4 regions of the Burkholderia sp. BCC1972 genome follow, and region 4 is predicted to be linked to each of the others. Evidence: predicted binding sites of a transcription regulator. Region 4 holds the regulator's gene; each other region holds the start of a gene.
The links. Region 4 encodes FNR, which switches genes on or off when oxygen is low (the NO sensors DNR and NnrR bind a similar motif). Its sites were predicted from a motif close to TTGATNNNNATCAA; they were not measured.
Positions count from the first base shown of each region.

Region 1 (7,844 bases), on a different contig from region 4:
GCGCCGCGCGGGCACCGCGCCACGCCACGTCGGCGCGCTGACGCCGTTCCTGCACAGCAGCGACGCGCATATCGCGCAGCAAGCCGAGCTCGCGCTGCGCGTCGCGAGCAAGCGGCTGCCGATTCTCGTGCTCGGCGAAACCGGCGCGGGCAAGGAAGTGTTCGCGCGCGCGATCCACGATGCCGGTGCGCGGCGCGCGCGACCGTTCGTCGCCGTCAACTGCGGCGCGCTGCCGGATGCGCTGATCGAGAGCGAACTGTTCGGCTATGCGGCCGGCGCGTTCACCGGCGCGCGCAAGCACGGTGCACGCGGCAAGATCGCGCTCGCCGACGGCGGCACGCTGTTTCTCGATGAAATCGGCGACATGCCGCTCGCGCTGCAGACGCGCCTGCTGCGCGTGCTCGCCGACGGCGAGGTCGTGCCGCTCGGCAGCGATACGCCCGTGCGCGTCGATCTCGACGTGATCTGCGCGACCCACCGCGATCTCGCGCGGATGGTGGCCGACGGGACGTTCCGCGAAGATCTGTACTACCGGCTGAGCGGCGCGACGTTCGAACTGCCGCCGCTGCGTGAACGCTCGGACGTGCGCGACGTGATTGCCGCCGTGTTCGCCGAGGAAGCGCAGGCGACCGGCCACGTGCTCACGCTCGATCCGACGCTCGCCGAGCAGCTCGCCGCATACGCGTGGCCCGGCAACGTGCGGCAACTTCGCAACGTGCTGCGCTATGCGTGCGCGGTGTGCGACGCCGCGCGCGTGACGCGGCACGACCTGCCGGCCGACCTCGTCGCGCAACTCGGCGCCGATGCGGCCGGCGCACTGCCCGACGACGAGCGCGGCCGCATCGTCGCGGCGCTCACCGCGCACCGCTGGCGGCCCGACGCGGCCGCCAAGGCGCTCGGCATGTCGCGTGCGACGCTGTACCGGCGCATCGCGAAGCACCGGATCGTCGCACCGCACCGCGCGTGACGCACGGGCACGACTGCGGTCATGCGGCCTGCCCGGCCGCTTCGTTCGCGTTGCCTGCCACGCCGGCCGCTTCGTCGCGCCGCGTGAACACTTCGTGCGCGGCGAACAGCGCGTTGAGCGCGGCCGGCATCCCCGCATACACGGCCATCTGCATGAACACCTCGACGATCTCGTCGCGCGTGCAACCGACGTTCAGCGCGGCCTCGATATGCACCTTCAGTTGCGGCTGCGCGTTGCCGAGCGCGGCCAGCGCCGCGATCGTCGCGATTTCGCGCGCCTTCAGGTCGAGCTGCGGCCGGCTGTAGATGTCGCCGAAGCTGAACTCGACCAGGAGCCGCCCGAAGTCCGGTGCGATCGGCGCGAGCGCCGCGATCACGCGTTCGCCCACTTCGCCGTCGATTTCCTTCAGTTTGTTCCAGCCGCGCGTGTAGCGATCCTCAACGAGTCGTTCCATGGTGTCCGTCCTGTTCCGATAAAGCGTGAGAAGAATTTGCCCGTCGTTCCGCTTCGTGCCCCTGCGCCTCGTAGTACGTGATCTTGTCGCCGATCACGTCGAGGTTTGCCTGCAGCTCCGCGAGATGCGCGCGCACCGCGTCGCGATGCGCGACCAGCAAGTCGCGCCGCGCGCCGAACGTCGACTCGCCTTGCTCGCGCAGCACCGCGAACGCCTGGATCTGCGCGATCGGCATGCCGGTCGCCTTCAGGCGCATCACGAAGGCCAGCCCGGCAAGGTCGGCCGGTGCATAGAGCCGGTGCCCGGCTGCCGTGCGCGAAATCGCGCGCAGCAGGCCGGCCTGCTCGTAGTACCGCAGCGTGTGCGTGGACACGCCCGTCAATTCGGCGACTTGCCCGATCGTCAGCGGACCGGCGGCGGAGGGTTGGGATGCGGTTTTCGACATGGCAGGAACAAGGTTAGGAGTTAGAGTTCACTCTAAGTCAAGCGTTATCGAACGGCCAGCGCAACGACGATCCGCGCACGCCCTGCGACACCGTAAAGAATGGTCAAAACCGGCACCCGGCACGGGTTTCGGCCTTTACAGCACCGCAAGCCTTCAGCAAGATTCGGTCAGCCTGTCTTAAAAAGGGCACGCATTTGTCCTATGCTTAACGGCGACGGCCGGCCCGATCTCGCGCCGCCGTCCGTTGCAACAGCCATTCATCCGTCAGAACCAGGGAGCCTTTGCCATGCTGAAAAAGCTGCTGATGCTGTTCGTCGCGCTGTCGCTGTCGCTCGCCGCCGGCCTTGCCGCGGCTGTCGAAGTCAACTCGGCTGACCAGGCCGCGCTCGAATCCGTGAAGGGTCTCGGCCCCGTGAAGTCGAAGGCGATCATCGACGAACGCACCAAGAACGGCCCGTTCAAGGATGCCGACGATCTCGCGAACCGCGTGAAGGGCCTCGGCACGAAATCGGTCGGGCACCTGGAGGAAAACGGCCTGACGATCGGCGGCTCGTCGACGCCGCCGAAGGGCGTGAAACTGTCGAAGCCGGCCGCAACCGCACCGGCCACGACGACTGCCGGCACCGCATCGACGTCCACGACCGCGACGGCCGGCACGACGACTGCAGCGCCGGCCCCGGCGGCAAGCGCACCGGATGCGGCGGCGAAACCGGCGAAGGCGAAGCGCGCGTCGAAGAAGGAAAAGGCAGCGGCCGCAGCGGCGGCATCCGCCGACGCGGGTGCGAGCGCACCGGCCGCCGCGTCGTCCGCGAAGGCGACGAAGGGTTCGAAGAAGAAGAGCAAGAAGGACAAGGCAGCCTCCGCCGCCGCGGCGTCGGGCGCCTGATGTGCGCCGCGCGCGCGACGGCGTGCGCGCGGTATTCGTTCAACGGGCGCCGTCGTCACGGCGCCCTTTTCAGTGAAGGTGAAGAACCATGGGTCTCCTCGACATCGTCGGCGGTCTGATCGGCGGCCAGGCCGGCGGCAACTCGCAAAGCGCGCTCATCACGACCGCGCTCGAATTCATCAACAACCAGCCGGGCGGCCTGAACGGCCTGATCGAGAAGTTCAAGGCAGGCGGCGCCGGCGACATCATCGGCTCGTGGGTCGGCAACGGCGAAAACCAGCCGATCTCGGGCGAGACGCTGCAGAACGTGCTTGGCTCGGACGTGGTCGGCTCGCTCGCGAGCAAGGTCGGTATCGATCCGTCGCAAGCCTCGTCGATTCTCGCGCAGGTGCTGCCGCACGTCGTCAACGGCGCGACGCCGAACGGCGAAGTGCCGGCCGGCGGCCAGGTCGACACGTCGAACGTGCTCGGCACGCTCACGCAGCTTGCCGGCATGTTCGGCGGCAACAAGCAGGGCTAAGCATTCCAGCCGGCGCGGCAGCCCGTTGTGCCGCTCCATAAGCAAACACCCCGCTTCAGGCGGGGTGTTCGTTTTTGCGCGCCCGGCGTGAGCCGGGCGGGCGACCGATGGCAGGCGATCAGTGCACGACGCGGTCGAACACGAACTTGCCGTCGTGGACGTCGACCGGAATCACGTCCTTCGGACCGAAGCGGCCGGCGAGGATCAGCTTCGCGACCGGGTTCTCGATCTCCTGCTGGATCGCGCGCTTCAGCGGCCGTGCACCGAACAGCGGATCGTAGCCGACCTTCCCGATCTGCTCGAGCGCCGCGTCCGACACGTCGAGCGCCATGTCGAGCTTCGCGAGCCGGTCGTGCAGGCGCGCCAGCTGGATCTTCGCGATCGACTCGATGTTGCTGCGGTCGAGCGCATGGAACACGACGACGTCGTCGATCCGGTTCAGGAACTCGGGGCGGAAATGCTGCTTCACCTCGAGCCACACCGCGTCCTTGATCTCTTCCTGCGGCGCGCCCGTCATCGCCTGGATCACCTGCGAGCCGAGGTTCGACGTCATCACGATCACCGTGTTCTTGAAGTCGACCGTACGCCCCTGCCCGTCCGTCATGCGACCGTCGTCGAGCACCTGCAGCAGCACGTTGAACACGTCCGGGTGCGCCTTCTCGATCTCGTCGAGCAGGATCACGCTGTACGGCTTGCGGCGCACGGCTTCCGTCAGGTAGCCGCCTTCCTCGTAGCCGACATAGCCCGGCGGCGCGCCGATCAGCCGCGCGACGCTGTGCTTCTCCATGAACTCGCTCATGTCGATGCGGATCAGGTGCTCTTCCGAGTCGAACAGGAACGACGCCAGCGCCTTGCACAGCTCGGTCTTGCCGACACCCGTCGGGCCGAGGAACAGGAACGAGCCGTACGGACGGTTCGGATCGGCGAGACCCGCACGCGAACGGCGGATCGCGTCGGCCACCGCGCCGATCGCCTCATGCTGGCCGACCACGCGCTCGTGCAGCTTTTCCTCGATGTGCAGCAGCTTCTCGCGTTCGCCCTGCATCATCCGCGACACGGGAATCCCCGTCGAACGCGACACGACTTCAGCGATTTCCTCGGCACCGACCTGCGTGCGCAACAGGCGCGGACGCGTCGGGCTGTGCTGCTCCTGCTCTTCGGCCTGCGTGACCTGCTTCAGCTGCGCCTCGAGCTGCGGCAGCTTGCCGTACTGCAGCTCGGCGACCTTCTCCAGCTTGCCGTCACGCTGCAGCCGCGCGATGTCCGCCCGCACCTTCTCGATTTCTTCCTTGAGCTGTGCGCTGCCCTGCACCGCGGCCTTCTCGGCGGTCCAGATCTCTTCCAGGTCCGCGTACTCGCGGCCGAGGCGGTCGATCTCTTCCTCGATCAGCTGCAGGCGCTTCTGCGACGCTTCGTCCTGCTCCTTCTTCACGGCTTCGCGCTCGATCTTCAGCTGGATCAGCCGGCGGTCGAGCTTGTCCATCTCTTCGGGCTTCGAATCGATTTCCATCTTGATCTTCGAAGCGGCTTCGTCGATCAGGTCGATGGCCTTGTCGGGCAGGAAGCGGTCGGTGATGTAGCGGTGCGACAGCTCGGCCGCCGCGACGATCGCCGGGTCGGTGATGTCGACGCCGTGGTGCAGTTCGTACTTCTCCTGCAGCCCGCGCAGGATCGCGATCGTCGCCTCGACGCTCGGCTCGTCGACGAGCACCTTCTGGAAGCGGCGCTCGAGCGCGGCGTCCTTCTCGATGTACTTGCGGTATTCGTCGAGCGTGGTCGCGCCGATGCAGTGCAGCTCGCCGCGCGACAGCGCCGGCTTCAGCATGTTGCCCGCGTCCATCGCGCCTTCGGCCTTGCCCGCGCCGACCATCGTGTGGATTTCGTCGATGAAGACGATCGTCTGGCCTTCGTCCTTCGCGATGTCGTTCAGCACGGCCTTCAGGCGCTCCTCGAATTCGCCGCGGTACTTCGCACCGGCGAGCAGCGCGGCCATGTCGAGCGACAGCACGCGCTTGCCCTTCAGCGTCTCCGGCACCTCGCCGTTGACGATCCGTTGCGCGAGCCCTTCGACGATCGCGGTCTTGCCGACACCCGGCTCGCCGATCAGCACCGGGTTGTTCTTCGTGCGGCGCTGCAGGATCTGGATCGAGCGGCGGATTTCGTCGTCGCGGCCGATCACCGGGTCGAGCTTGCCCGCACGCGCGCGCTCGGTCAGGTCGACCGTGTATTTCTTCAACGCTTCGCGCTGGCTTTCCGCGTCCTGGCTATGCACCTGCGAGCCGCCGCGCACCGCGGCGATCGCGGCTTCCAGCGCCTTGCGCGTGAGGCCGTGCTGACGCGCGAGCTTGCCGGCTTCGCCCTTGTCGTCGGACACGGCGAGCAGGAACATTTCGCTCGCGATGAACGTGTCGTTGAGCTTCTGCGCTTCCTTGTCGGCCTGGTTCAGCAGCCCGGCCAGTTCACGGCCGATCTGAATGTCGCCGCCCGTGCCCGTCACTTGCGGCAGGCGCGAGATGGCTTCGTTCAGCGCGCCTTGCAGCGCCTGAATGTGAACGCCCGCGCGCGACATCAGCGAGCGCGCGGAACCGTCCTGCTGCGCGACCAGCGCCGCGAGGACGTGAACGGGTTCGATGTATTGATTGTCGCGGCCTGCCGCGAGGCTTTGCGCGTCCGCGAGTGCTTCCTGGAACTTGGTGGTGAGCTTGTCGATTCTCATTTAGTCGAGACCTCCAATTTTCGATTAACACCAAGATGAGGATGGTTATGCGGCTTTCAAGCGAAATTCGGGTTGATTCAGCGCAAAAATTGCTGGATTGACTGGAAGCGGCTCCTGGACGGGCCGCGCGCGGATCGCGGGGCGCGGCGCCTGCGTGTCAGCCGGCCGCCGACGGCGGCTCGACGGTCGCCGGCGCGTCGTCCGGCGGCGCTTCGGCACGCACGAGCGCAACCGGACGGATACCGAGCAGCGCCGCGATCGGCGACGCGGGCTCGACGAGTTCACTGAGCCGGTGACGGTCGAGTTCGGCGAAGAACGCGTCGCGCGCGGCCGCCAGCACCCCCTTCAGGCGGCACTGCGGCTCGATCACGCAGCCGCGCGATTCGCCGCTGTCGGTCAAAAAGCAACCGACCAGCGCGAAGTCGCTCTCGGTCGCGCGCACGACCTGGCCGACCGTCAGCTGCAGCGATTGCGGGAAGAGCCGCAGCCCGCCATTGCGGCCGCGAACCGTGTCGACCCATCCCAGCTCGCCGAGCTGCTGCACGACTTTCATCAGATGGTTCTTCGAGATGCCGTAGGCATCCGAGATCTCCTGGATCGTCGCGAGCCCCTCTCCGCGTACGGCAAGGTACAGCATCACGCGCAGCGAATAGTCGGTGTAGTCGGTGAGTCTCATGAGCGAATACGGAAGTGAGCGAACGTGTTCCGATGACGTGAGGCGGGCCGATCGCGGTGCCCGCGGGACCGGCCGACGGTCCCGTTCCGCGCCCCGGGTTGCCGGGATCGCGTGCGCGCAATAAGATGCGTGACAGTTACACGTTTTCAGCGGGTATTGGACGCTATTTTGCGTCAAAATCCGACCGGCGTCCTGCCTGACACCCACGCCACGCCCGTCGGCGCCCCCGATCTACCGGCCCCTTTTTGCCATGACTGCCCTGCCCGCCTCGCCCGACACCGCACCGGCCCGCCCTCGCGACACCGAGCCGACCGAAGACAACATCCGCGATCTCGTCTACGCGTTCTACGACCGCGTGCGCGCCGATCCGCTGCTCGGGCCCGTGTTCGACGCGAAGCTGGCCGGCCGCTGGGACGACCACCTGCCGAAGATGGTCACGTTCTGGTCGAGCCTTGTGCTCGGCACCAAGGGCTATCGCGGCAACGTGCAGCAGGCGCACCAGCCGCTCGACGGGATCGAGCCGGCCCATTTCAGCCGCTGGCTGTCGCTGTTCCTGAAGACCGTCGAGGCGCGCTACGCGCCGCCCGCGGCGATCCGCTTCATGGAGCCCGCGCTGCGGATCGCGCAGAGCCTGCAGTTGAGCCGGTTCGGCTGGGACTACCGGATTCCGCCCGAGCAGCAGGCACTGCTCGACGCGATCGCGCCGCGCCGCCGCGACGCGAACGACGCTCCGCACGCGTCGCTGTCGCGTACCCGCGGCGAGCCGTTTCCGACGAAGATCATCGGGCGCAGCGTCGATCCGGACGCGTAACGCGCGGCCCGTGGCGCCAGGCACGCGTGCCGCCTGCGGCACATGGCCGCACCGTCCGTCCCGATGCCGTGTTCAGCGCGGCGTATTGCCCGACTCGACACCCCAGCGCGCGAGCGCGGCATCGTCGGTGCTGCGCGCATCGACCCAGCGCTCGCCGTCCGGCGTCGTTTCCTTCTTCCAGAACGGCGCCTCGGTCTTCAGATAGTCCATCACGAACTCGCACGACGCGAACGCATCGCCGCGATGCGACGCGACCGTCGCGACCATCACGATCTGGTCGAGCGGCAGCAGCCTGCCGACGCGATGCACGATCGCGACGTCGATGCCCGGCCAGCGCCGGGAGGCCTCCGCGGCGATCTTCTCGAGCGC
Region 1 covers NZ_CAJPGH010000023.1:60,346-68,189, forward strand. The annotation lists gene U5798_RS27440 (sigma-54-dependent Fis family transcriptional regulator) at 1-967, shown strand, start outside; gene U5798_RS27445 (carboxymuconolactone decarboxylase family protein) at 987-1,421, opposite strand; gene U5798_RS27450 (MerR family transcriptional regulator) at 1,405-1,866, opposite strand; gene U5798_RS27455 (ComEA family DNA-binding protein) at 2,153-2,752, shown strand; gene U5798_RS27460 (YidB family protein) at 2,841-3,272, shown strand; gene clpB (ATP-dependent chaperone ClpB) at 3,391-5,988, opposite strand; gene U5798_RS27470 (Rrf2 family transcriptional regulator) at 6,146-6,664, opposite strand; gene U5798_RS27475 (group III truncated hemoglobin) at 6,915-7,475, shown strand; gene U5798_RS27480 (molybdenum cofactor biosynthesis protein MoaE) at 7,548-7,844, opposite strand, start outside.
Region 1: a site for FNR is predicted at 6,061-6,074, ahead of clpB (ATP-dependent chaperone ClpB). Genes of this name have one in related genera too.

Region 2 (7,844 bases), on a different contig from region 4:
CGACTATGTCGCGCTCGTGCGCGACGATCTCTCCGCCGGCGTTCCGCTGGGCTTCGATCTCTACGACGCCGACGGCGCCGCGCTGCTGCCGGCCGGCACGACATTGCGCGACGCCGCGCAGCATGCATTCCTGTTCGACCATTTCCGGCCCGTGCGCCGGCGCGATGACGCCGAAGCCGATCCGCGCGAGCAGGGCGCGGCGGCGCCGGCCACGCGCATGGGGCTGTCGGCGGGCGCCCCGATCGGCATTCGCCGCCGGGTCGGCACGACCCGCGCATTGCAGCGCTGCCGGCTGATCGGCGTCGCTGCGTCGGGTGCGCTGTTCGTCGAGCCGCAGCCGGCGGCCGTGCTCGAATTCGCGCGCGGCGACGACATCGAGGCGGTGGCGATCGGCCGGGCCGCGGTGTCGCGCTTCGGCGCGACGGTCGAGGCCGTGCAGGCATCGGGCGCCGCGCCGTTCATGATCCTGTCGCCGCCCGGTTTCGTCGACCGGCTGCGCACACGCGCGGAGCCGCGTGTGCCGGTGCGGATAGCCGCCTGCTGTGCGGGCGGCGCGGACCACGCGGAAGGCATCGGGATGGTGCGCGACATCAGCCTGAGCGGGCTGTCGATTGCCGTCGACCGGACGATCGCCGCCGCCGGCGAGTCGCTGCGCGTACTGCTCCCGTACGCGGCGGGCGACCGCGTCGAGCTGCTGGCGCTCGACGGCACGGTACGCGCGGTGCACGCGGACCCGGTGATGCCGGCGCTGACGCTGCATCACGCGGCGTTCGTCGAAACTGCCGATGGCGACCTGGTCCGCCTGAAGGCGCTGCTGTTCGACCGGCTGATGGCGTCGGCGGATAGCGATCGCCCGCGCTGACGCGCGGCGGGCGCGTGCCGCGTACCGTATCGCGGTATTCGGTGCGCGAACGTCGATAATCGTCTGATGATTCGGCTTATTTCCGCGAGATTGTACGGTTTCCGTCAACACTGAATTTGCGATTTAAGTATTTACCCTGATAGTCGCGCCTCCTAGACTTCTACTCATGCGCAACGACCCCGAGTCCGAAGCGCCTGACAAAACAATCCTGGAGGTAACGCATCATGAAATCGCTGATCAAGGCAGTTGCACTGGCCGCCCTGGTGGCCGCACCGGTCGTCTCGTTTGCACAATCGAACCAGCAACCGCTGACGCGCGCACAAGTGCGCGCCGAACTGGTCCAGCTCGAAAAGGCGGGCTACAACCCGAACGACTGGATCAACTACCCGGAAAACATCCAGGCCGCCCAGGCCAAGATCGCCGCCGCGCAAAACACCGGCGCACAAGCCGACGCAACGGGCTACGGTACGAATGCCGCCGCCACGTCGCAGTCGGGCCAGCGCACGGTCGTGCCGGCCGCCGCCGATCGCTCGTCGGTGTACTTCGGCCACTAAGCCGGCAGGCACCCGCGAGGGTGTCCGGCTCGCCGCTTCCCCTGAACCCGCACACGGTAGCCGCCGTGTGCGGGTTTTGCATTTCCGCGCCCGATCGGCATCACGGTCCGGCATCCGCGTCGGCCGCGTATCGAATAAATGCCTCACGCAATGCCGGCGATCGTCATCAGCGCGGCGCCGCAAGGCGCCGGCTGACAAGCGTCCGCGCGTGCGCTAGCATCGCGGACGGTGTTGCCGCGCGCCGAGGCGCGGCAGGGCAACCGGCCCGCACCGGGTTCCACATTTCAACGAACAACAAGGAGCATCCATGCGTGTCTTGACCGGTCTGTTGTGCTCGCTGGCGCTGCTGGCAAACGTCGCCCATGCGCAGGCGAATTGCGCGGACGCGACGGATCAGGCGGCGATGACGGCATGCGCCGATCGCGCGTACAAGAAATCCGACGGGGAGCTGAACCGTACATACCAGGCCGTCACCGGGCGCCTGCGCGATGCGCGGCCGCTGGCCGACAAACTCGTGAATGCGCAACGCGCGTGGATTGCCTACCGCGATGCCGAGTGCGGTTTCTCCAGCGCGAACGCGGAGGGCGGCAGCGCGTATCCGATGGTCGTGTCGACCTGTCTCGACGATCTGACGAAAGTGCGCACCGAAACGCTGAAGGGCTATCTGTCCTGCGAGGAAGGCGATCTCGCGTGCCCGGTGCCCGGCAAGTAAGCCCCGCGCACCAGTCGCCGGCCGCGCGTCGCGCGGCCGGCCACGCTCGCCTTTTGCGGCTAGACGTCGTCCGTTACACGTCGTCCGTTTCGTCGAGCAGCTTGTGTCGCATCGCGTACCGCACCAGCGCCGCTTCGTGCGGCATCTGCATCTTTTCGAGGATCCGCGTCTTGTAGGTGCTGACGGTCTTTGCGCTCACGCACAGCGCGTTCGCGATCTCGGTCAGTGTCTGGCCGGCCGCGATCCGCCGGAACACGTCGAATTCGCGATCGGACAGCCGCTGGTGCGGCAGCGTCTCGGCCGGCTCGTTCAGGCTCTGCGCGAACTGCTCGGCCATCGCGAGGCTCACGTAGACGCCGCCCGACGCCACCTTCGTGACCGCACCGACCAGTTCGGCGCTCGCGCTTTCCTTCGTCAGATAGCCGGACGCGCCCGCACGGAATGCACGCACCGCGTATTGCTGTTCCGCGTGCATCGTCAGCACGAGCACGCGCAACGCGGGCTTCTCGTCCTTGATCTGCTTGATCAGTTCGACGCCGTTGCGGCCCGGCATCGACAGGTCGAGCACGAGCACCTGCGCGGAGGTCGAGCGCACGAGCGCGATCGTCGACGGGCCGTCGCAGGCTTCGCCGGCCACCTCGAATCCGGTGGCGTTCTGGAGAATGTGCCGCAGACCGTCGCGTACGAGCGTATGGTCGTCGGCGATGAGCACCTTGATCATGTGATGAGCGTTTCCTGTTGGACGGTACTGAGCGGAAAGGCGACGGTGATCGAGAAGCCGCGCGCGAGCGCGGTGTCGATCGTCACGGTGCCGCCCAGCATGTGTGCGCGTTCGCGAATGCCGATCAGGCCGAACGATTTGTCCTCGTGGGCCGCAGCGCCGGGCGCCGCGCCGCGGCCGTTGTCCGCGACGCGCAGCACGCAGAAGCCTTCCTCGATGTCGAGCCGCAGCGCGACGCGCGTCGCATCCGCATGGCGTGCGACGTTCGTCAGCGCTTCCTGGACGATGCGGAACAGCGTGGTCGCGCCCGCGCTGGTGAAGGTGAGGCCGCCCGTTTCGATGTGACGCTCGACATCGATCCCGTAGCGGTTCGTGAAATCGTTCGCGAGCCATTCGATCGCCGGCACGAGGCCGAGATCGTCGAGCATCACGGGGCGCAGGTCGGCCGCGATGCGCCGCACCGACGCGACCGTCGCGTCGATCAGCCGCCGCATGCCCTGCAGGTGCGTCTGCACGTCCTCGTCGGGTTGCGTGCGGCCGGGCACGCGCAACTGCTGCTCGACGACCGAGAGGTCCATCTTCAGCGCGGTGAGCTGCTGGCCGAGGTCGTCGTGCAGCTCGCGCGCGATCCGCGTCTTTTCTTCTTCGCGCACGTTCTGCAGGTTCGCCGACAGTTCGCGCAATTCCTCGCGCGACTGCTTCAGCGCGTTCTCGGCGCGCTGCCGCTCGGTGATGTCGCGCAGCATCACGGTGTAGAGCTTGCCCGACGCGTCGCGGATCTGCGAGATCGACGCCTCGATCGGGAATTCCTCGCCGTTGGCGCGCAGCCCGAACAGCACGCGCTGACGGCCCATCTGCCGCTCGGACACGCCCGTCACGCCGAACTGATCGACGTGCTTCGCGTGCGCGGCGCGGAATCGCTCGGGGATGAAGCGCGACAGCGGCGCGCCGATCGCCTCCATCGCGGACACGCCGAACACCTGCTCGGCCATCGGATTGAAGATCACGACCGTCTGCTTCTCGTCGATCGTGATGATCGCTTCCATCGACGAACGGATGATGCCCATCATCCGTGCCTCGTTGAGCATGCCGCGGGTGCTCGCGCCGGCATCGGCGCGGCCGCGCAGCAACGCATGGACGAGCGCCGCGAACGCGAACGACGCGATCAGCCCCGCGGCGAGTACGGTGCCGGCCGCGCGCTGTGCGCCGGTCGCGCTCGGGCGGCCGTCGGCAGAGTAGCGGAGCGTCAGCGCGGTGCCGCCGAAATTCAGCACGTCGGTGCGCCGCATCAGGTCGGGCGACGCCGACGCTTCATCGGTCGTCGATTCGACACTCACGATCGCGCGCGGATCGCCGCCGGCCGTCATCCACAGGTCGATGCCGCGTTCCGCGTCGAGCGCGCGCTCGACCAGGCGCCGCGGGCTCAGCGCCGCGAACAGCATGCCGTCGACGCCGGCCTCACGCGTGCCGGACGGCGTGACGGCCGCATGCGGAGACGTGGTCACGGGCAGGAACAGCGTCAGCGTGCGGGCGTCGCGGGAAGTATCGTCGTCGGCCGGGTGGACGCCGAGCGCGATGTCGCCGCTCTGCAGCGCGCGCGCGAGCGGCGCGGCGTCGGACGCGCCGAAGCGGACGACCGGCGAATTCGACGCGGGCGCGCTGAGCGTCGCGGCCGCGAGCGGACCGGCCGGCGACGGCTTCGCGCCGGCGAGGGCACTGCGGGCGGCGGGCGACAGCGGCGCATAGCCGATCTGCCGGACCGGCGAGCGGGCGCTGTCGAGATCGAGCGTCTCCGCATAGCGGCGCCATTGCTCGGGCGTCATGCCCGGGACGAGACCGAACGCGCCGCGTGCACCTTCGAGCACGGCGACGCCGGACTGCAGCTCGTGGCGCAGCATCGCGGTCACGTGCGTGGTGCGGCGTTCGAAGCGCGTATGGACGGCGCCTTGCCACTGCTCGCGCACCAGCAGCGCGACGCCGAGCGACAGCACGGCGCCGGCGCACAGCGCGACGACGCCAGCCGCGAGCGGCTGGCGTAACATGGTCTGGAGGCGCGTGAGCCCTCGGGCGTCACGCGTTGGGGTTCCACCGGCGGTCATTCAATGATCATTACTGTCGTTCGGGCGGCCCTGGCACTCGGGCCGCGCGGCAAAACCGGGGAAAACTCGCACCGGCTGCGTGCAACGTCTGTTTTCAAGATGAAATTGTGCGCGTTTTACATGTTTTTTGTAATAGGGTCAGCTGAAATTGCGGCGAACGGCGTGAAGCAGCGGGCACGCCGGCCGCGCTTGACGCGCGTCAAGAGGCGCGTCGGCACGTGGGGCAGACTGTTCGGCAGGCAAGCCGGCACCGGGCCGGCTTGCGATAACGGGCCGCCGTGGCGCGATGCGCGACGCGTGCCCGGTCGGAGGGACGGACCATGTACAAGCGGATTTTCGTCGGGCTCGACGGCAGCCCGAGCGCGCGTCTCGCGCTGAACGAGGCGATCCGGATCGCGGCGGCGTCGGGCGGTGAGGTCACCTGCGCGTATGTCGTCGAGCACCGGCCGCAACTCGTCGACGTCGATGCGGGCTTCGCGGCCGAGCGCGACCGCGATGCGGCCGCGACCGATGCCGTGACGCCGGTGCTCGACGACGCGAAAGCGGTGCTCGCGCAGCAGCACGTGACGGGCACCGTGCGTGCGCTCGATGCGTACGGCGAGGATGTCGCCACCGTGCTGATGCGCACGGCGGCCGAAGCCGACGCGGACCTGATCGTGATGGGCACGAGCGGCCGGCACGGCCTGCGCCGGCTGCTGCTCGGCAGCGTCGCGGAATCGCTGCTGCGCGCGGCAGACCGACCCGTGCTGCTGGTTCGCCACAACGAGCCGGGGGCGACCGCGGCCGCGTAGCGAATGCGTCGCGGCGCAGCGGCATGCGCCGCCGCGAGCAGCACGCAGCAGCGCCCATCCGCCGGCTGTCTGCCCGATGCAACGCGCGACGCGCTGACCGGCGCATCGCGTGAAAGCGCGCCTGCCGCCGCAAGCGCGGCGAGCCGGAAGCGGGCGCTCGAGACGCACCCGCATGCGCGCGATTGCGCGCGCACGGTTGCATTCCGACACGCAGTTCTGGCAGCATCGACCGGTGTCCGCGTGTTCGCCGCGCGCATGGCCGCGGCGATCGACGCAGGAGCATCCGGCTGGAACCGGTCGCACGGGTGATGAACCTGGCCGGCTGCCGGATGCCGGTTTTCTACCTTACCGACGTCATCCGCCATGCCGATCTCCGCCCCCGACCTGATTCGCCAGTTCGACCTGCAGCCGCATCCCGAAGGCGGCTATTTCCGCGAAACCTACCGCGCGACCGATTCGGTGGTGCGTCCGGCCGACGGTGCGCCACGCGCCGCGTCGACCGCGATCTACTACCTGCTGTGCGATGGCGCGTATTCGTCGTGGCACCGGATCCGTTCCGACGAAGTCTGGCATTTCTATGCGGGCGACCCGATCGAAGTGTGGGTGCTCGACGAGCACGACGGGCTGACGATCCATCGGCTCGGCAACCCGCTCACGCATCCGGGCACGGTGTTCCAGGCGGTCGTGCCGGCCGGGAGCTGGTTCGGCGCGCGCTGCGCGTCGCCCGAGCATGTCGCGCTCGTCGGCTGCACGGTGGCGCCGGGCTTCGAGTTCGCGGAATTCGAGCTGGCCGATGCGGCCGCGCTGGCTGCCGCGTTTCCCGACTACGCGGAACACGTCGCGCGGCTCGCGCAGCGCTCCGACGTGTGACGGTCACGGTCGCGTCACGCCGCGCGCAAAGCCCGTGCCGATCTCCCGTGTTCCGCGCGGTCGAGGCCAAACCCGTTTAGAATGCGCAGGATGCACCGGTCGGTCGCGGACGTGCCGCGGCGGCCGTTGCGCCGCCGTACCGACGGCCCTGTCGCGCGGCCCGCATGTCTTCCAGGAGCGCCGCCGTGTGGCACTTTCCCATCGCTATCCCATCGTCGCTCGGCCCGTGGGCCGTGTTCGCGAGCGTGTTGATCACGCAGCTCGGCGTGCCGGTGCCGGCCGTGCCGATGCTGATCCTCGGCGGCACGATGGCGGCAATGGGGCAGGCGTCATGGGTCAGCATGTTCGCGGCGGCGATCGGCGCGACGATGCTCGCCGATTCGCTGTGGTTCTTCATGGGCCGCACGCGCGGCCGGCGCCTGCTGAACGGCCTCGTGCGCTTCTCGCTGTCGCTCGACACGACGCTGCGCTTCGCCCGTAACGTATTCGAAAGATACGGCGCGCCGCTGCTCGTGTTGTCCAAGTTCCTGCCGGGCCTCGGCCTCGTGTCGGCGCCGCTGCTCGGCACGACCGCGATCGGCGTCGGCGTGTTCCTGTTCTGGGACCTGGCCGGCGCGTCGCTGTGGGCCGCGTTCTGGCTGATCGGCGGTGCGGCCATTCACGACCAGATCGTCCAGTTCGTGCTGTGGGTGCGCGCGAGCGGCGGCACGATCCTCGACGCGTTCCTCGCGATCTTCATCACGTTCCTGCTGTACCGCTGGGTGCGCCGCGTGCAGTTCCGCCGCTATCTCGCGCAGGTGCGCATTTCGCCGCCGCAGCTCGTCGAGATGATGACGTCGGACGAGCCGCCGCTGATCTTCGATGCGCGGCCGAAAGCGATCCGCGAGCGCGAGCCGTACCGGATCGCCGGCGCGGTGCCGGTCGATCTCGATTCGCCGGACCTGCTCGACCCGGAAATGCTGAAACGGCCGATCGTCGTTTACTGCGTGTGCCCGAACGAAGCCACGGCCAAGCGCCTGATCGCGAAGATGCAGCGCAAGAAGATGATCCACAACATCCGCGCGCTGAAGGGCGGGCTCGATGCGTGGGAAAAGCACGGTTATCCGGTCGAGCCGATGCCGGCCGATCTGGATTCGTCGCGGTATTTCGTGCGTCCCGAACACGGGGCGCTCGAAGGCGAATATACGGTGCGGGCGACGTTGTCGAAGTAAATGCGCGCGCGACACCGCGCGCAT
Region 2 covers NZ_CAJPGH010000008.1:108,117-115,960, reverse strand. The annotation lists gene U5798_RS14325 (PilZ domain-containing protein) at 1-862, shown strand, start outside; gene U5798_RS14320 (DUF4148 domain-containing protein) at 1,087-1,416, shown strand; gene U5798_RS14315 (lysozyme inhibitor LprI family protein) at 1,724-2,128, shown strand; gene U5798_RS14310 (response regulator transcription factor) at 2,202-2,849, opposite strand; gene U5798_RS14305 (PAS domain S-box protein) at 2,846-4,948, opposite strand; gene U5798_RS14300 (universal stress protein) at 5,269-5,739, shown strand; gene U5798_RS14295 (cupin domain-containing protein) at 6,103-6,609, shown strand; gene U5798_RS14290 (DedA family protein/thiosulfate sulfurtransferase GlpE) at 6,795-7,820, shown strand.
Region 2: a site for FNR is predicted at 5,138-5,151, ahead of U5798_RS14300 (universal stress protein). Genes of this name have one in related genera too.

Region 3 (7,844 bases), on a different contig from region 4:
CATCTGGCGGTCGATGAATTCGGGCACGCCGGATTCGAGCGCGCCGGGGCCTTCGGTGTCGGCCGGGATCAGCCGGTCGACCGCGGCCTGGACGAACGCCCACTCCTTCGCATCGAAGAAGGTCGGCTTGTACGGGGCGCGTTCGGCGCCGGACGATGCGGCGGGCGCGTTGCCGGCCGTCGTCGCGGACGGCGACGACGAACGCAGGTCGCAGCCGGCGACCGACGCGATCGGCACGAGCGCGACCGACGTGCGCAGGAAACGGCGGCGCGAGTTGGGTTTGTCAGGTGGCGTGGACATGGTCGGATGTTGATCGTTGGGGATCGGGATCCGGACGCGCGCACTCCGCATGCGTCGTATCCGGTATGGCAGCCATGCCGCACGCGGCCAGCCGTCCTGTTCTTTCGTGTGCTGCGAACAACCTCGATGCGGGCACCGGCCGCGCGATGCGCAGCGGCGACTTCATGCAGCCGCGCGGCGCACCGGCTCCGGCAGCGCCGCACGGATCGACCTCTTATCGGGCTCTATCGTCAGACAAATACCATCTTTCTTCCGGCATTTGCCCCTCATCGCCATGACCCTGTTTCAACTTAGACGCCGCGTTTGCCGACGGCAAGCGAGACGTGCACGACCCTCTTTCGAGCACTGGGCGACGAGTGCCGCGAATTATATATGGAACCGGTTCCATTACGAGGGGGTTCGATGCAATTCAATGCATCGAAAATCGCAACAATCAAAAAAACAGGAAGCCGGAATGCGCAAGGATGGCGCAATGGCAGACGGATGAAGGCAGCGGGCTGGCGTTTGTTCCGCGCTGGAGATGTCGGATGGCTGTCTCTGTCCAGCGACGCGGCACCGCGTGATGGCGTCGGCGTGCGTCCGCATCATCCGTCGGCCGACATCCGGACTGCGCTGGCTGTCGGCGCGCGCGACGGCGTGCCGGTGATGCTCGAAGTCGATGCGCAGCACTTGCACCTGCAGGGCCACACGTTCTTCGTCGCCGAAAACGGCGTCTGGCTAGCCGATGCCGTGCCGGCCGAATGCCTCACGCCGATCGATACGCGGGCGGGCCGAACCGCCCGCCCGTCACCACGGCCAGAACATCGACGCGATCGACAGCGCCAGTGCCGCACACAGCGGCGAGTAACACAGCGAATCCATCCGCGCGAAACGCGACCCGCGAATCCGCTTGAAGAAGCCGACGTAACGGAAATCGCCGACGGCGCGCACCGCGAAGATCAGTGCGAACGCAACGACCGCGAACGCGATCGCATTGGGATACGCGTTGCGCCCCAGCCAGCCGGCACGCGCGGCCACCACCCACGCGCCGCCCAGCAGCGCCGCCGCGACGACAAGCGTGCCGATGGCGGTCGGCCGCAGCAGCGGCACGCCATCCTGTTCCGGAATCGCCGCACGCTTGCCGCGCCGCCCGCCCAACGCCCAGTAGGCGTGTACGAGCGCGATCGCACAAAGCGTCGGCACGCTGAAATACGCACCGGTCATGTCGGTAGTGTCCTTGTCTCGTTGTTCTGCCGGAAGGATCCGGCACGCGGCCCCGGCCCGCGCCACGCATGACGATACCGAAACCCGGCATCGCGTGCATTGCGACGTCCGGTCGCAACCCGTCGCAGCGCATGGTGCGATGCAGTGCGCGCGACTACCGCACGGGCCTGCCACTTGACTTCCCTTGGCGCGCTACTACCCTGTTATTCCAGTACTGCGGTCGGCATGCCGCTCGCACGACGACGATAACGAAGGCCATGGAGGCGACTCATGCTGATCGGTGTGCCGAAGGAGATCAAGAACCACGAATATCGCGTCGGCCTCACGCCGGCCAGCGCGCACGAACTCGTGCGGCACGGCCATCGCGTGCTTGTGCAGCGCGGCGCGGGCACCGCGATCGGCCTGCTCGACGACGACTACACCGCCGCCGGCGCATCGCTTGGCGACGACGCCGACGAAGTCTTCGCGCGCGCCGACATGATCGTCAAGGTCAAGGAGCCGCAGCCGGCCGAATGCGCGATGCTGCGGCGCGGCCAGATCCTCTATACGTATCTGCATCTCGCGCCCGATCCCGGCCAGGCCGCCGCGCTCGTGAAATCCGGCGCGGTCTGCATCGCGTACGAAACCGTGACGGGCCCCGGCGGCGGCTTGCCGCTGCTCGCGCCGATGAGCGAAGTGGCCGGACGCATGTCGATCCAGGTCGCGGCAACCCACCTCGAAAGTCCGCGCGGCGGCCGCGGCCTGCTGATGGCCGGCGTACCCGGCGTGCCGGCCGCGCACGTCGTCGTGCTCGGCGCGGGTGTGGTGGGCACCGGTGCGCTGCAGATGGCGGTCGGCCTCGGCGCGCGCGTCACCGTGCTCGACAACAACGTGAACCGGTTGCGCCAGCTCGACCTCGTGTTCGCCAACCGGATCGCGACCGTCTGTTCGAATGCGCATACGGTCGACGAAGCCGTGCGCGATGCCGACGTCGTGATCGGTGCGGTGCTCGTGCCGGGCGCATCGGCGCCGCGGCTCGTCACGCGCGACATGATCGCGACGATGCGCACGGGCGCGGTCGTCGTCGACGTCGCGATCGACCAGGGCGGCTGCTTCGAGACCTCGCATGCGACGACGCATGCGGACCCGACCTTCGTCGTCGACGGCGTCGTGCACTACTGCGTCGCGAACATGCCCGGCGCGGTCGCGCGCACGTCGACCTTCGCGCTGAACAACGCGACGCTCGGGCATGCGCTCGCGCTTGCAGACAAGGGCTGGAAGCAGGCCATGACCGACGATCCGCACCTGCGCGCGGGCCTCAACGTCTGCGACGGGCACATCACGTACGAAGCGGTCGCGCAGGCGCTCGGCCTGCCTTATGTGCCGGCCGCCGGCGTGCTCGCATGACGGTGCCGGCATGACGTGAACGCATGGCGGGCGGCATGCGCCGCCGGCCATGCGTTCACGTGCCCTTCGACCGGCTCCGCTTCGTCCCGCTGCCCTTGCCCATCGTCCGTGCCAGCAACGGCCGCAGTTGCGCGAGCGTACGCGTGTTCAGCACGTCGGGCCGCGTCAGCCAGCCGCGCCGTGCCTGATCGACGCCGTACGCAAGGTTGTCGAGTTCGTCGGCGTTGCATGCATCCGAGCCGATCGCGACCGGCACGCCGGCCTTCGCGGCCTCCCGGCACCAGATGTCGGGCAGATCGAGCCGCCGCGGCTGGGCATCGAGCTCGACGAAGCAGCCGCGCGCCGCGGCCTGCGCGATCACGCGCGGCACGTCGAGTTCGCATGCATCGCGCTCGCCGAACACGCGGCCGGTCGGGTGCGCGAGAATCGTGAAATGCGGATGGTCCATCGCGCGCAGCATGCGATCGGTCTGCGCGTCGCGCGACAGGTCGAAGCCGTCGCATACCGCGCCGACCACGAGATCGAGCCGGCCGAGCATCGCATCGGGCACGTCGAGGCTGCCGTCCTCGTGAATGCCGGCTTCCACGCCCTTGAGCAGCACGAAATCGTCGAAAGACGCATTGACACGATCGATCTCGTCGAGCTGCCGCGCGAGCCAGTCGAAATCGCTGCGACCGCGGCCGGCGTGCGGCGCGCGGTCGGTCACGGCCAGGTACGCGAGCCCGCGCGCACGGGCTGCCTCCGCCATGGCGCGCAGGCTGTCGCGGCCGGCCGACGCGTCGGTATGCGCATGCAGGTCGCCGTGGAGATGCTTGCGCTCGACCAGCGCCGGCAGCGCGCCGGCGCGCGACGCGTCGATCTCGCCGCGATTCTCGCGCAGTTCGGGCGGCACCTCGTGCAGCCCGATGGCGGCGTAGACCGACGCCTCGGTGTCGCCGGCAATCCGCTCGTCCCCGCGAAACACGCCGTATTCGTTGATCTTCAGCCCGCCGGCCTGGGCGATCCTGCGCAGCGCGATGTTGTGCGCCTTCGATCCCGTGAAATAGACGAGTGCCGCGCCGAACGCATCGGCATCGACGACGCGCAGGTCGACCTGCAACCCGCTCGCGAGCACGACGCTCGACTTCGTCTTGCCGTGCGCGAGCATGCGCGCCACGTCGCCGCAGCCGACGAACGCAGCAGCGACGGCGGCCGGGTCGCGTGCGGTGACGAGGATATCGAGATCGCCGACGGTTTCGCGGCGCCGGCGGAAACTGCCGGCCGGCACGGCCTGGCCGACGCCCGCGACCGCGCGCAGGCGGTCGAGCAACGGCATCAGCGATTGCGTGGCATCGGGCAGCAGGAAGCGTTGCGGTTCGCGGTGCAGGCGATCGTCGATTGCGTCGAGCAGATGGGCTTCGGTTTTCGCGCCGAAGCCCGGCAGTTCGCGCACGTGCCCGTTCTTCGCCTCTGCCCGCAACTGTTCGAGCGAATCGACGTGCAGCGCATCATGCAGCGCCTTCACGCGTTTCGCGCCCAGCCCCGGCACGTCGAGCAACTCGACGATCGCGCCCGGCAACGCATGGCGCAGCGTTTGCTGCAGCTCGCAGGTGCCGGTCGCGGCGATCTCGCGCAGCTTCGACGCGAGATCGGACCCGATCGACGGAATCTTGCCGAGATCGTCGCCGTGCGCGATCATCGTCGGAATATCGCGGCCGTAGTCGGCAATCGTCCGTGCGGCGTTGCGGTAGGCCCGCACGCGGAACGGATTGGCGCCCTGGATCTCGAGCATGTCGGCGATCTCGGCGAACACGGCCGCGCACTCGGCATTGTGGATCGGCATGGTCGGCGTGGCTCCCTTCCACGTGGATGGCGCCGTGCGCCGGCGCGGCGGCGTATGCGCGCCCGGCACCGCATGTCAGGATGTCGACGCTGCCGGGCGCACGACCTTCATCGTACGCCCGCTGCGCAGCGCGCGCAGCGCCGTTGCGGCGGCGACGTCAGAGGGAGGCGCGCGGTGTCGTGGCGTATTGCCGCTCGTAGATCGACTGGCAATGCGTGCAGCGTTCGGCGCTCGGGCGCGCCAGCAGGCGCTCGTAGCCCACCGAGCCGTCGCAATCGATGCATTCGCCGTAGCTGCCGTCGCGCATCCGCTGCTGGGCGCGGCCGATTGCACGCAGTTCGGTCAGCTTCATGCCGATCAGCGCATGATCGACGTCGACGAACAGATCCGCGTTCGCCTCGTCGCCCTCGTCGGGCGCCGCGCCGGCAAGGTCCGCATAGGATTCCGACGCGCGATGGTCCTCGCTCGTGCGGATCTCCGCACGCAGCGCCTGCTCGCTCTCGTTCAGCCGCTGTTTCAGCGTCTGCCATTGTTGTTGGTCGAGCGCCATGGCCGTGTCTCCTGTTCCGGGTTCCGCGCGAAAAAGTGCGGCGCGCGGTGTCGCGCCGGTGCGCGGCGCGGAGGCGTCACCGCCTGCGCCGCACGTCCGGGGGTGCGCCCGGCAGCACGAAGCGCAGGACGCATTCGACGCAGGATAAACCCATTGAACACGCGTGTGTTGACCCGAATCAGCTTGCATGCCGCGCGCCCAAAAATCGGGGACGGACGCGAAAACGCGACCACGCCGGATTCGTCCGATGCAGACGCGACCGTATCGATCGAGCCGTCGGGCCGGACGGCGTCACCGCCCGTCAGGCATCGGCACGGACGATGTCGAGCAACGCGCGCGCCGAACGCTGCCAGCTGTACTGCTGCGCACGCTCGCGGCCCATCGTGCGCAGCCGCGCACGCAGTTCGGGATCGTCCATCACGCGAGCGATCGACGCAGCGATATCCGGTGGCGAATAGGCATCGCAGAACAGCGCCGCCCCGCTGCAGACTTCCGGCAGCGAGCCCTCGTGCGACACGATGACGGGGCAACCGCACCGCATCGCCTCGAGCGGCGGCAGGCCAAATCCTTCGTACAACGATGGAAAAACGAAGCATCCCGCGTGCTCGTACAGCGCCTTCAGCTCGCCGTCGCTCACATAACCGGCCCACGTGACGTACGGATCGTCCTCGCGCAGGCCGGCCTCACGCACACCGAAGATCTTCGCATTGGCGCCGCCCGCGATCACGAAGCGCAACGTCGGGTGCGATGCCCGCATCAACGCGATCGCGGCCAGCGCGCGCACGAGATTCTTGCCGGGCGCGAGCGACCCGACGAACAGCACGTAGCCGTCCGTCTCGAGATTCAGGCGCGACAGCACACCGCGATCGGCATCGATCCGGTCGATATGGTCGACGGCACCCGGCACGACGGACAGGCGTGCCGGCGGCACGCCGAGCCGCGCGGCGAGCCGCGCCCGCGAAAAATGCGACACCGTCACGATATGGCGGGCGCGCCGCTTCAGGATCGAGAACGCGAAGCGGTACCACAGACGGAACGCGAGCGAATAGCCGGCCGGCAGATCGAAGATCGCCGCATCGTGGATCATCAGCAGCTGATCGCGCTTCGCCAGCGGGCCGATGTTGCACAGGCTCAGCAGGGTCCGGCCGCGTGTCGTGCGCGGCAGCGTCCATTGTTCCCACAGCGTGCCGCGCCGGCGCCCGGTGGTCTGCGACCGCACGCCGGCCGGCATCGCCGCCGGATCGTGATCGGACGGCACGACGAGCGACGGTTCGTCGCCGGCGTTCGCGATGCGCGCGAGTTCGGCCGTCAGTTCGTATGCCGCGCGCTGGACGCCCGTCATGCGCTGCGCGGTGAATTTCCCGTTGATTGCGAGGCGGCGCAGCCGCATGGTGTGCGCGGCTGTGCCGACGCCCCGTTCCGCGCGCGCTTCCTGAAGTACCGGTGCGCTTCGCTCCCGAATCGACGTTGACATGATCGTGACTGTTCCGATGGCTGCGACGCGACGAAGCGCCGCCGGACACTCCGCGGCGCGGAATGCTGATGTGCCGTCAGTGTGTCCGCGGCCGTCGTTCCGGTCGGTACGTTCGACCGCACAACGCACGGCTTTCCCGACGCTTCGCTATCCTCAGAAAGCGTTGCGCCCGATGAAACCTCGCACGATCGTCAGCAGGATGATCTTCATGTCGAACCAGAAGCTCCAGTTCTGCATGTAGAAGAGATCGAATTTCACGCGGGCCGCCATCGCCTCGACCTTGCGCGTCTCGCCGCGATAGCCGTTCACCTGCGCCCACCCGGTGATGCCCGGACGCACGCGATAGCGGTACATGTAGGAGTCGATCAGCTGCCGGTAGAGATCGTCGTGTTCGATCGCATGCGGGCGCGGCCCGACGACCGACATCTGACCGAACAGCACGTTGAAGAACTGCGGCAGCTCGTCGAGCGACGTGCGCCTCAGGAACGCGCCGACGCGCGTGATGCGCGCATCGTTGCGCGACGCCTGCCGCACGACGCCCGGCTGCGCGCGATGCACGCGCATCGTCCGGAACTTCAGGATGTCGAACTCGCGGCCGTCCACGCCCTTGCGGCGCTGCCTGAACAGCACGGGCCCCGGCGACGACAGCTTGACCGCGACCGCCAGCATCGACAGCAGCGGCAGCAACGGAATCAGCACGCCGACCGCAAACAGCCGGTCGAACGCGAACTTCGCCCACAGCTCCGGCGCGGAGCTCGGCGTGGTCGCGAGATTGATCGCCGGCATGCCGAGCACGTCGGTCGCGGAGCGATCGACGACCGCCATCTGCCGCACGTCGGGCAACAGCCTCAGTTCGACGAATTCGTCGCGCAACTCGCGCACGATGCGCTGGATCCGCCATTCGTGCGACATCGGCAGCGTAAGCCACACCTCGTCGATCCCGCCGCCGCGAATCATGTCGCGCAGCGCGGCCCAGTCATCGATCACCGGTACGCCGCCGATGCCGCCTGCGGCGGCCGGCGCGTCGTCATCGAAGACGCACGCCGCCACGAACGGGCCGTTCGGCGCGAGCTGCATCCGCTCGACCGCCACGCGCCCGTACGCCGTTG
Region 3 covers NZ_CAJPGH010000020.1:131,432-139,275, reverse strand. The annotation lists gene U5798_RS25815 (gluconate 2-dehydrogenase subunit 3 family protein) at 1-300, opposite strand, end outside; gene U5798_RS25810 (DUF3995 domain-containing protein) at 1,087-1,503, opposite strand; gene ald (alanine dehydrogenase) at 1,774-2,889, shown strand; gene polX (DNA polymerase/3'-5' exonuclease PolX) at 2,945-4,711, opposite strand; gene U5798_RS25795 (TraR/DksA family transcriptional regulator) at 4,869-5,261, opposite strand; gene U5798_RS25790 (glycosyltransferase family 1 protein) at 5,563-6,651, opposite strand; gene U5798_RS25785 (undecaprenyl-phosphate glucose phosphotransferase) at 6,889-7,844, opposite strand, start outside.
Region 3: a site for FNR is predicted at 5,430-5,443, ahead of U5798_RS25795 (TraR/DksA family transcriptional regulator). Genes of this name have one in related genera too.

Region 4 (7,844 bases):
ATGCGGGCGATGAGGCTTCGCACAGCGTCATGCGGCCGTCGGGCTCGCGATGGCCCCGCAACGGGATCGGCTTGCGATGCGCGTCGTAGTAATAGCTGCCGTCGACGCGCCAGCGGCCCGCGTCGTTGCGGTTGATTGCGTCGTAGGTCTGCAGCGACACGTGAACGGGGGCATTGCCGATCGTGCCGGTGTAGTTCGCGATTTCGTACCAGCCAGCGAAGGACGCGGCCGGCGCGCAGGCGAGCAGTGCGGCAATCGTTGCGGAGAACAGGCGGGAGAATCGGGCGCGGCGCGTGATTCGGGTCATCGGCGGTCGTGTGCGTGGGTGGGATCGGGCGCGAAGGATGCTCGCATTGTATCCATCCGTCATTTCCGAACTTTCCGCCTCCGCACACACGGCGAAACCGAAGCACCTATGACACAGGCCGGTCGCGAAACCGCGCGGATTGCGCGACTCCACCGACCGCCCTGCTGCCGCCGCCGCGAATGTCAGGTCGCGCTGGCGTCGTCGATCTGTCGGATGTCGTCCTGATCGAGCTGAATGCGGATCGCTTCGCCGAGCAGCTCGAGCTGCGCGAGCGACGTCGCGCTGGCGATCGGCGCGGTGATCGTCGGCCGCGCGATCTGCCACGCGAGCGCGATCGCGGCCGGCTGCGTGTGGTGCTTCGCCGACACGGCGTCGAGTGCCGCGAGGATGCGCAGCCCGCGTTCGTTGAGATAGCCGGCGACGCGGTCGCCGCGCACGCTCTTCTTCAGGTCGGCCTCGCTGCGGTACTTGCCCGACAGGAAGCCGCTCGCGAGCGCGTAGTAGTTGACGACGCCGAGCTTCAGGTCGCGCACGACCGGCTCGAGATCGCGCTCGTAGCCGGCGCGGTCGACCAGGTTGTACTCGGGCTGGATGACCTGGTACGCGGGCAGCCCGTCGCGCTGGCTTATGGTGGCGGCTTCGCGCAGGCGCGCGCCGCTGTAGTTCGACGCGCCGATGATGCGCACCTTGCCTGCTTCGATCAGCGTCTGATACGCACCGAGCGTTTCTTCGAGCGGGGCCGTGTCGGCGAGATCGCGGTGCGAGAAATACAGGTCGATGTAGTCGGTCTGCAGGCGGCCGAGCGACTCGTCGACGGCCTTCAGGATGTTGTCCTTCGTCAGCCCCGCGCGTGCGCCCAGCAGGCCGACCTTGGTCGCGATCACGACCTGCTCGCGCTTGCCGGAGCGCTTGAGCCACTTGCCGATGATCGTTTCCGATTCGCCGCCGCTGTTGCCGGGTACCCAGGCCGAATAGACGTCGGCCGTGTCGATGAAGTTGATGCCGGTGTCGGCGAGTGCGTCGAGCAGCGAAAACGACGCGTTCTCGTCGACGGTCCAGCCGAAGACGTTGCCGCCGAACGCGAGCGGCGAAACCTGGATGGTCGATGTGCCGAGTGTGCGATGTGCCATGTTCCTCTCCGATAACTGCGGGTAACGGGATTGAACTGCGGGATGGGGCGATGCGAATGCGGCGGGACGGTGCGGTGCGCGGTGCGCATCCACCGTTGTCGCGGGACACAGGACATTCTCGCCGATCGCTTCGGTTCGTGCAGCCGGCGCGTGGCCGCGATGACGCGTGACTTGCAGCAGATGGCGGACGCTTCGTCCGTTACGTGAGTGTTTCGTATGGCTGCGTTCGATCGGGTGCGATTTTATGCAGCGGGGAGCGCGAAGAGGAGCGGCGGCCTGCCCGGCGTTGCGCCGGCGCGGAAGGGGACGCGGGCGGCAGTCGGCCGCCCGTGCGAGAGGGAGTCGGTCAGCGCAACTGCACAGCCGCGAGAAACAGCACCATGCTGCCGATCGCGCCATCCAGCACGCGCCACGCGACGGCCTTGCGGAACCACGGCGCCAGCAGTCGCGCGCCGTAACCGAGCCCGAGGAACCACACGACGCTGACGGTCATCGCGCCGATCGCGAACGCGAGCCGCGCGCCTTCCGGCTCGCGTGCGCCGGCCGTGCCGATCAGCAGGAACGTGTCGAGATACACGTGCGGATTGAGCCATGTGAACGCAAGCGTCATCAGCACGATCGAGAGTGCGCCTTGCGATGGCGGCGCGACCGCGTCGCCGCGCACGTCGAGCGTTGCGTGACCCGGCTTGAACGCGCGGCGCAGCGCGTTGATGCCGAACCAGGCGAGATACGCGAGGCCGACGTACAGCACCGCATGAACGAAGGTCGGATAGCGTTCGACGAGCACCGACGCGCCACCGACGCCCGCGCCGATCAGGATCATGTCGGACACCGCGCACAGCAGCACGATCTTGCCGACATGCGCGCGCATGATGCCTTGGCGGAGGACGAACGCGTTCTGCGCGCCGATGGTGACGATGAGCGAACCGCACAGGGCGGCGCCGTGGGAAAAAGCGAGCCAGTTCATGATGATGGGCAGCGGTGGAAGCAGTAGACGAATGAATCGGGTAGCGCTAGTCTGCGGTCAGCATGAAAATAAGAGAAGCTAATTCACCTAATGCGGATTAAGGAAATCTAATGCTCGACTACGCGTTGCTCGATGCCCTCGCGGCCGTGATCCGGCACGGTTCGTTCGAGCGGGCGGCCAAGGAGCTGAATGTCACGCCGTCGGCCGTGTCGCAGCGCGTGAAGCTGCTGGAGGAGCGCGTCGGCAGCGTGCTCGTCAAGCGCGGGCAGCCGTGCGTCGCGACAACGTCGGGTGCGCTGCTGTGCCGGCATACCGAGCGCGTGCAGTTGCTCGAAGCCGAACTGGGCGGCCGGATGCCGGCGCTGCCGGGCCAGATCGCGAGCGCGTGGCCGACGTTGCGCGTGGCCGTCAACGACGACAGCGTCGCGACGTGGTTCATCGACGCGGTCGGGCCGTTCTGCACGGAGCGCGAGACGTTGCTCGACCTCGTGATCGACGACCAGGATTACACGGCGTCGCGCATTCGCGACGGCAGCGTGCAGGGCGCCGTGACCGCGCAGGCCGAGCCGATCCAGGGATGCCGCTCCGAGCGGCTCGGGCGCATCCGCTATCGCGCGGTGTGCTCGCCGGTGTTTTACGAACGCTATTTCGGTGCGGGCATCACGCGCGACGCGCTGCGCCGCGCGCCGTGCGTGATGTTCAATCCGAAGGACGGGCTGCAGGCGCGTTTCATCCGGCGCGTGACACGCGCGGATCTCGATCCGCCGCAGCACTGGATACCGCACGTCGCAGGCTACCTGCGCGCATGCGAAACGGGATTGGGATGGGGGATGTGCCCGGACCGGATGGTCGATCGCCAACTGGCGGCGGGCGAGCTGGTGGACATGTCGCGCGGGCGGACCGTCGACATCGATCTCTACTGGCAGAGCTGGCGTCTGTCGATCGGCTGGCTCGACGACTTCAGCGCGGCGCTGAAGGCGCGCGCTGCGCTGTTTCTCGATTGATTCGGGGTGCGATGCAGGCGGCGCGCGAGCCGTGCGCGCCGCGCGGGATCAGACGTGCTGCAGGCCGTCGAAGTCGACGATCTGCACGTGGCGGCCCTGCATTTCGATCAGGCCGCGCTTCTGGAACTTCGACAGCGTGCGGCTGACCGTTTCGAGCGTCATGCCGAGATAGCTGCCGATGTCTTCGCGCGTCATCCGCAGGTTGAATTCCGAGGGCGAGTAACCGCGCTTCAGGTAGCGCGACGACACGTCGAGCAGGAAAGCGGCGACGCGCTCCTCGGCATTCAGCGAACCGAGCAGCATCGTTTGCGACGTTTCGCGCACGATCTGTTCGCTCATCAGCTTGTGCATGCGCAACTGCATCGAGCCGGCTTCGGAGCACAAGGTTTTCAGCGCGCTGTACGGGATCACGCAGACGGAGCTGTCTTCCAGCGCGACTGCGGTGCGCGGGTGGGTATCGTCGCAGATGCCGTCGAGGCCGAGCGCTTCACCGGCGAGATGCAGGCCCGTGACCTGTTCGCGGCCGTCATGGCGCGTCGCGACGGTTTTCAGCGAACCCGAGCGCACGGCGTACAGGTTGTCGAATGCGTCGCCTTCGCGGAACAGCGCTTCGCCGCGCTTGACGGGGCGAGCCGCGCAGATGACCGACTCGAGGCGGCTGAGTGCTTCGGGTGCCAGGCCCTGCGGCATGCACAGGTGCCGCATTGCGCATGACGAGCAGTGCGCGGCCTGGCGAGGCGCCCAGCTACCGGCATGAGGCGTGGCGGCGGGACGTGTGGCGACGGGCGTCAGCATGATCGTTTACTCCGGCGTTGAATCGACGGAATCATTGTCCCACCGCAAGTTGCCGCTGTCGGGTGACAAAACGTCGCGACCGGCGGCGCATGCCGGATGCCGTCAGGCTGCGGGTTCGTCGACGTTCGCGGCCGCCGGAATCAGCAGCACGGGCAGCGTGGCGTGCCGCACGCATTGCTCGGCGATGCTGCCGAGCACGAGGCGGCGGAACCCGCGGCGGCCGTGCGTGCCGAGCACGAGCAGATCGGCGCCGAACGCCTTCGCGCCGTCGAGGATCAGCGACGACACATCGTTGATCGACGTCGCCTCGTTCAGCCGCGTTTCGCCTTTCACGCCGGCGGCCTGCATCCGCTTCGTGAAATCCTGCGCGAGTTCGTTGCCCTGCGCGACGAGCTGATCGCGCAGCACGGACGGATCATAGCCGGGCACGTTGTAGTAGATCGCGGCGTTCTCGACGACGTAGAACGGCTGCAGCTCGGCGCCGTGCGCTTTCGCGAGCGCCAGCGCGGCATCGAACGCGTGACGGGACGTGTCGCTGCCGTCGACGGCAACCAGAATACGCTTGTACATAGTGTCTCCGAGTGGCGAGTTGAAACGAAGTCGGCCGGATGGCCGATCAGGCTGGGCAATGCGCGATGCTGCGAGGCAGAGTAAACCAACGGCGGGGACTTTGCAGTGAGGTGCTCGTCGGGGCGCGTGGCTGCACCGCGCGACGTGCGGTGCGTGGCTCGGTCATGGCTGCCGCTGTTCGCATCGGTGGCGGGAACGCATGAGCAGGCAGCGGCGTGACGCGTTGCGTGGGTACGCGCATCGATGCACCGCACGTATCGCCATTCAATCGCAATCGCGCCGTTTCGGCATGACTTCGATCAACGCATGTGCATCGGCACGATTCGCGGCGTGCATAAAGCCGCGGATGCGTGAAATCGTTCACTCGAGCGTCGGTCGATCCCGCGCCGATCCATCGGCATCGGTCGCCGGCCGGTGCCGGCACGCGAACGAACGATCGATTCAAACGCCGCGCCGGCTACCCCGGCACGGCGGTCAGCTCGATGATGCGTTCCGGCCGCCGTCCGTGGCCGGGCCAGTACGTGCTGCCGTACATCCGGTGAACGGGACCGAACAGCGCGTCGCCCGGCGCCGGCGCGTCGAAGCCTTTCTCGATCACCATGTAGCCCGCGCGCAGCGCGAACGCCGGATGGTTGCCGCCGGGTCGGCTGTCGAAACCGGCGAAGCCGTCGCCGGTTTCCGGCACCGCATTGACGAGCGACGCATTGCTGCGCGTGATCTGGTCGGGCGAGATCGGCCCGCCGCCGGCGAGGCGCGACGCCTCGCGATTCTTGCCGTCGGTGTCGACCGTGCTGTCGTGCGTGTCGTCGTTGTCGAGCTCGACGCTGCGCGGATGCACGCGACCCGTTTGACCGGATGATTCCATCGCGGCTCTCCTGGCGGCGAAAACGCTCCGGATCGAAGCAAATCCCGTTCCGGGCACGACGGGAAAAAGGCGCGCGGGCGATCGCCGCGGTCGCGCGACGCGCACTGATTTGTCATGATTTATTTCAGCTAGAAGACGCGTTTTCTACAGAGTATGATTCTTTTCCTGCGAAGCGGCGACAGGGGATGCAGTCTCGCCGCCTCTGCCCGCGCCGGGGGCGCCGCAGCACCCTTAAAGACGGGTAGTGAACAACAAAGCAAGGGACTAGAGGTGGCGGATTCATGCAAGCGACTACTGCCTTCACGCACCGCGGTTATCTGTTGAACTGCGCGCCCGCGCGCGCCAGCGATGGTTCGTTCAAGCCCTACGTCGTGATCTCCCGATCGAGCGACGGGGAGCTCGTTGCGAACCGTTTTTTTCCGATCGAGCTCCAGTTCAACGACGAAGGCGACGCGATCGCGCACGCACGCGACTGGGCCGTGCGATGGATCGACGCGAGCAGCGTCACGATGTGACGCCGCCGCGCTCGCGCCGCGCCGGCCGTCCGGCCGATCCCCGGTGTACCGCCCGCGGGCAGAAAACGCGGTAATCTTGTGGAACCCGTCACTTTATTAGCGGCCGTGCGACCGAGCGCGGCCGCCCGCATTGGCATATGTCGACATCACCCGCCCGTCAGTGGGGCCTCGAAGAAATCGTCGCCGGCTTGCGCGAGTCGCGCGAGGAACTCCATCGCACGCGCCATCCGCGCGGCATCCGTGAGCTGCCGTCGCGCGATGCGATCTGCAAGATTGTGACCGGCCTGCGCGCGTCGATGTTTCCGACGCACTACGGCGCGCCGGACCTGACGGACGAAAGCGTCGACTACTACGTCGGCCACACGCTCGAAAGCACGCTGCGCATCCTGTCCGAGCAGATTCGCCGTGCGCTGCCGTTCCTGCCCGAGCATGCCGATACGCCGTTCGCCGAACTCGACGAACGCGCGTTCGAGATCGCGCGCGAATTCGGCCGGCAGTTGCCGGCGGTGCGCGCTCTGCTCGTCAGCGACATCCAGGCCGCGTACGCGGGCGATCCGGCCGCGCAACACATCACCGAGATCCTGCTCTGCTACCCCGGCGTGCTGGCGATGATGCACCATCGGCTCGCCCATGCGCTGCACCGGCTCGGTGTGCCGCTGCTCGCGCGATTCATCAATGAGATCGCCCACTCGGCCACCGGCATCGACATCCACCCGGGCGCGCAGATCGGCCCGAGCTTCTTCATCGACCACGGCACCGGTGTCGTGATCGGCGAAACCGCGATCATCGGCGAGCGCGTGCGCGTGTACCAGGCCGTCACGCTCGGTGCGAAGAGTTTCCCGGCGGATGGCGAAGGCGCGCTGGTCAAGGGCAATGCGCGGCACCCGATCGTCGAGGACGACGTGGTGATCTACGCGGGTGCGACGATTCTCGGCCGCGTGACGATCGGGCGCGGCTCGGTGATCGGTGGCAACGTGTGGCTCACGCACAGCGTGCCGCCGGGCACGAGCGTCGCGCAGGGCAAGGTGCGCGAAGGCGGGAGCGCCGAGAAGCCGTAACGCGGCGGGCGGCGGCGCGCCCCGTTCGCACGGGCGCGCGCCGTGCGCGTCAGTGCTTGCCGTCCGGCGAGCGGTGCTTGTACAGCACGTCCTGGTCGACGCGGATCAGGTTCTGCCCCGCATCGACGACGAAATCCACGCCGTTGTACGCATTGCCGGTCAGCAGCAGGATTGCGCTCGCGACGTCGTCGGGGCCGGCGATGCGCGCGAGCGGCGTCGACGCGCGGCTCGCGTGTTCGAAGTCGGCCTGCGTCTGGTCGTCGCTCGGCAGCATCAGCCCGGGGAACACGGCATTCACGCGCAGCACCGGCGCGGACGACAGCGCGAGCATCTGCGTGAGGTTGCCGAGCGCGGCCTTGGCGACCGTGTAGCTGAAGTGGTCGCGGTGAAAGTTTTCCTTGATCTTCTGGTCGACCACGTTCACGACGACGCCCTGCGTGCCGGCCGCACGTGCCCGTTCGTAGAACGCGCGCGTGAGCAGGATCGGCGCGCGGCAGTTGACGGCCCACGCCTGGTCGAACGCCGCGAGGTCGAAGCTCGGGAAATGGTCCTGCCAGAACACCGACGCGTTGTTGACCAGCACGTCGAGGCGCCCGAAGCGCGCATACACCTGGTCGATCAGCGCGGTGATCT
Region 4 covers NZ_CAJPGH010000009.1:219,452-227,295, reverse strand. The annotation lists gene U5798_RS15965 (hypothetical protein) at 1-307, opposite strand, end outside; gene U5798_RS15960 (aldo/keto reductase) at 490-1,437, opposite strand; gene U5798_RS15955 (LysE/ArgO family amino acid transporter) at 1,784-2,404, opposite strand; gene U5798_RS15950 (LysR family transcriptional regulator ArgP) at 2,515-3,408, shown strand; gene fnr (fumarate/nitrate reduction transcriptional regulator Fnr) at 3,457-4,203, opposite strand; gene U5798_RS15940 (universal stress protein) at 4,306-4,773, opposite strand; gene U5798_RS15935 (DUF3005 domain-containing protein) at 5,231-5,638, opposite strand; gene U5798_RS15930 (hypothetical protein) at 5,920-6,153, shown strand; gene epsC (serine O-acetyltransferase EpsC) at 6,291-7,211, shown strand; gene U5798_RS15920 (SDR family oxidoreductase) at 7,261-7,844, opposite strand, start outside.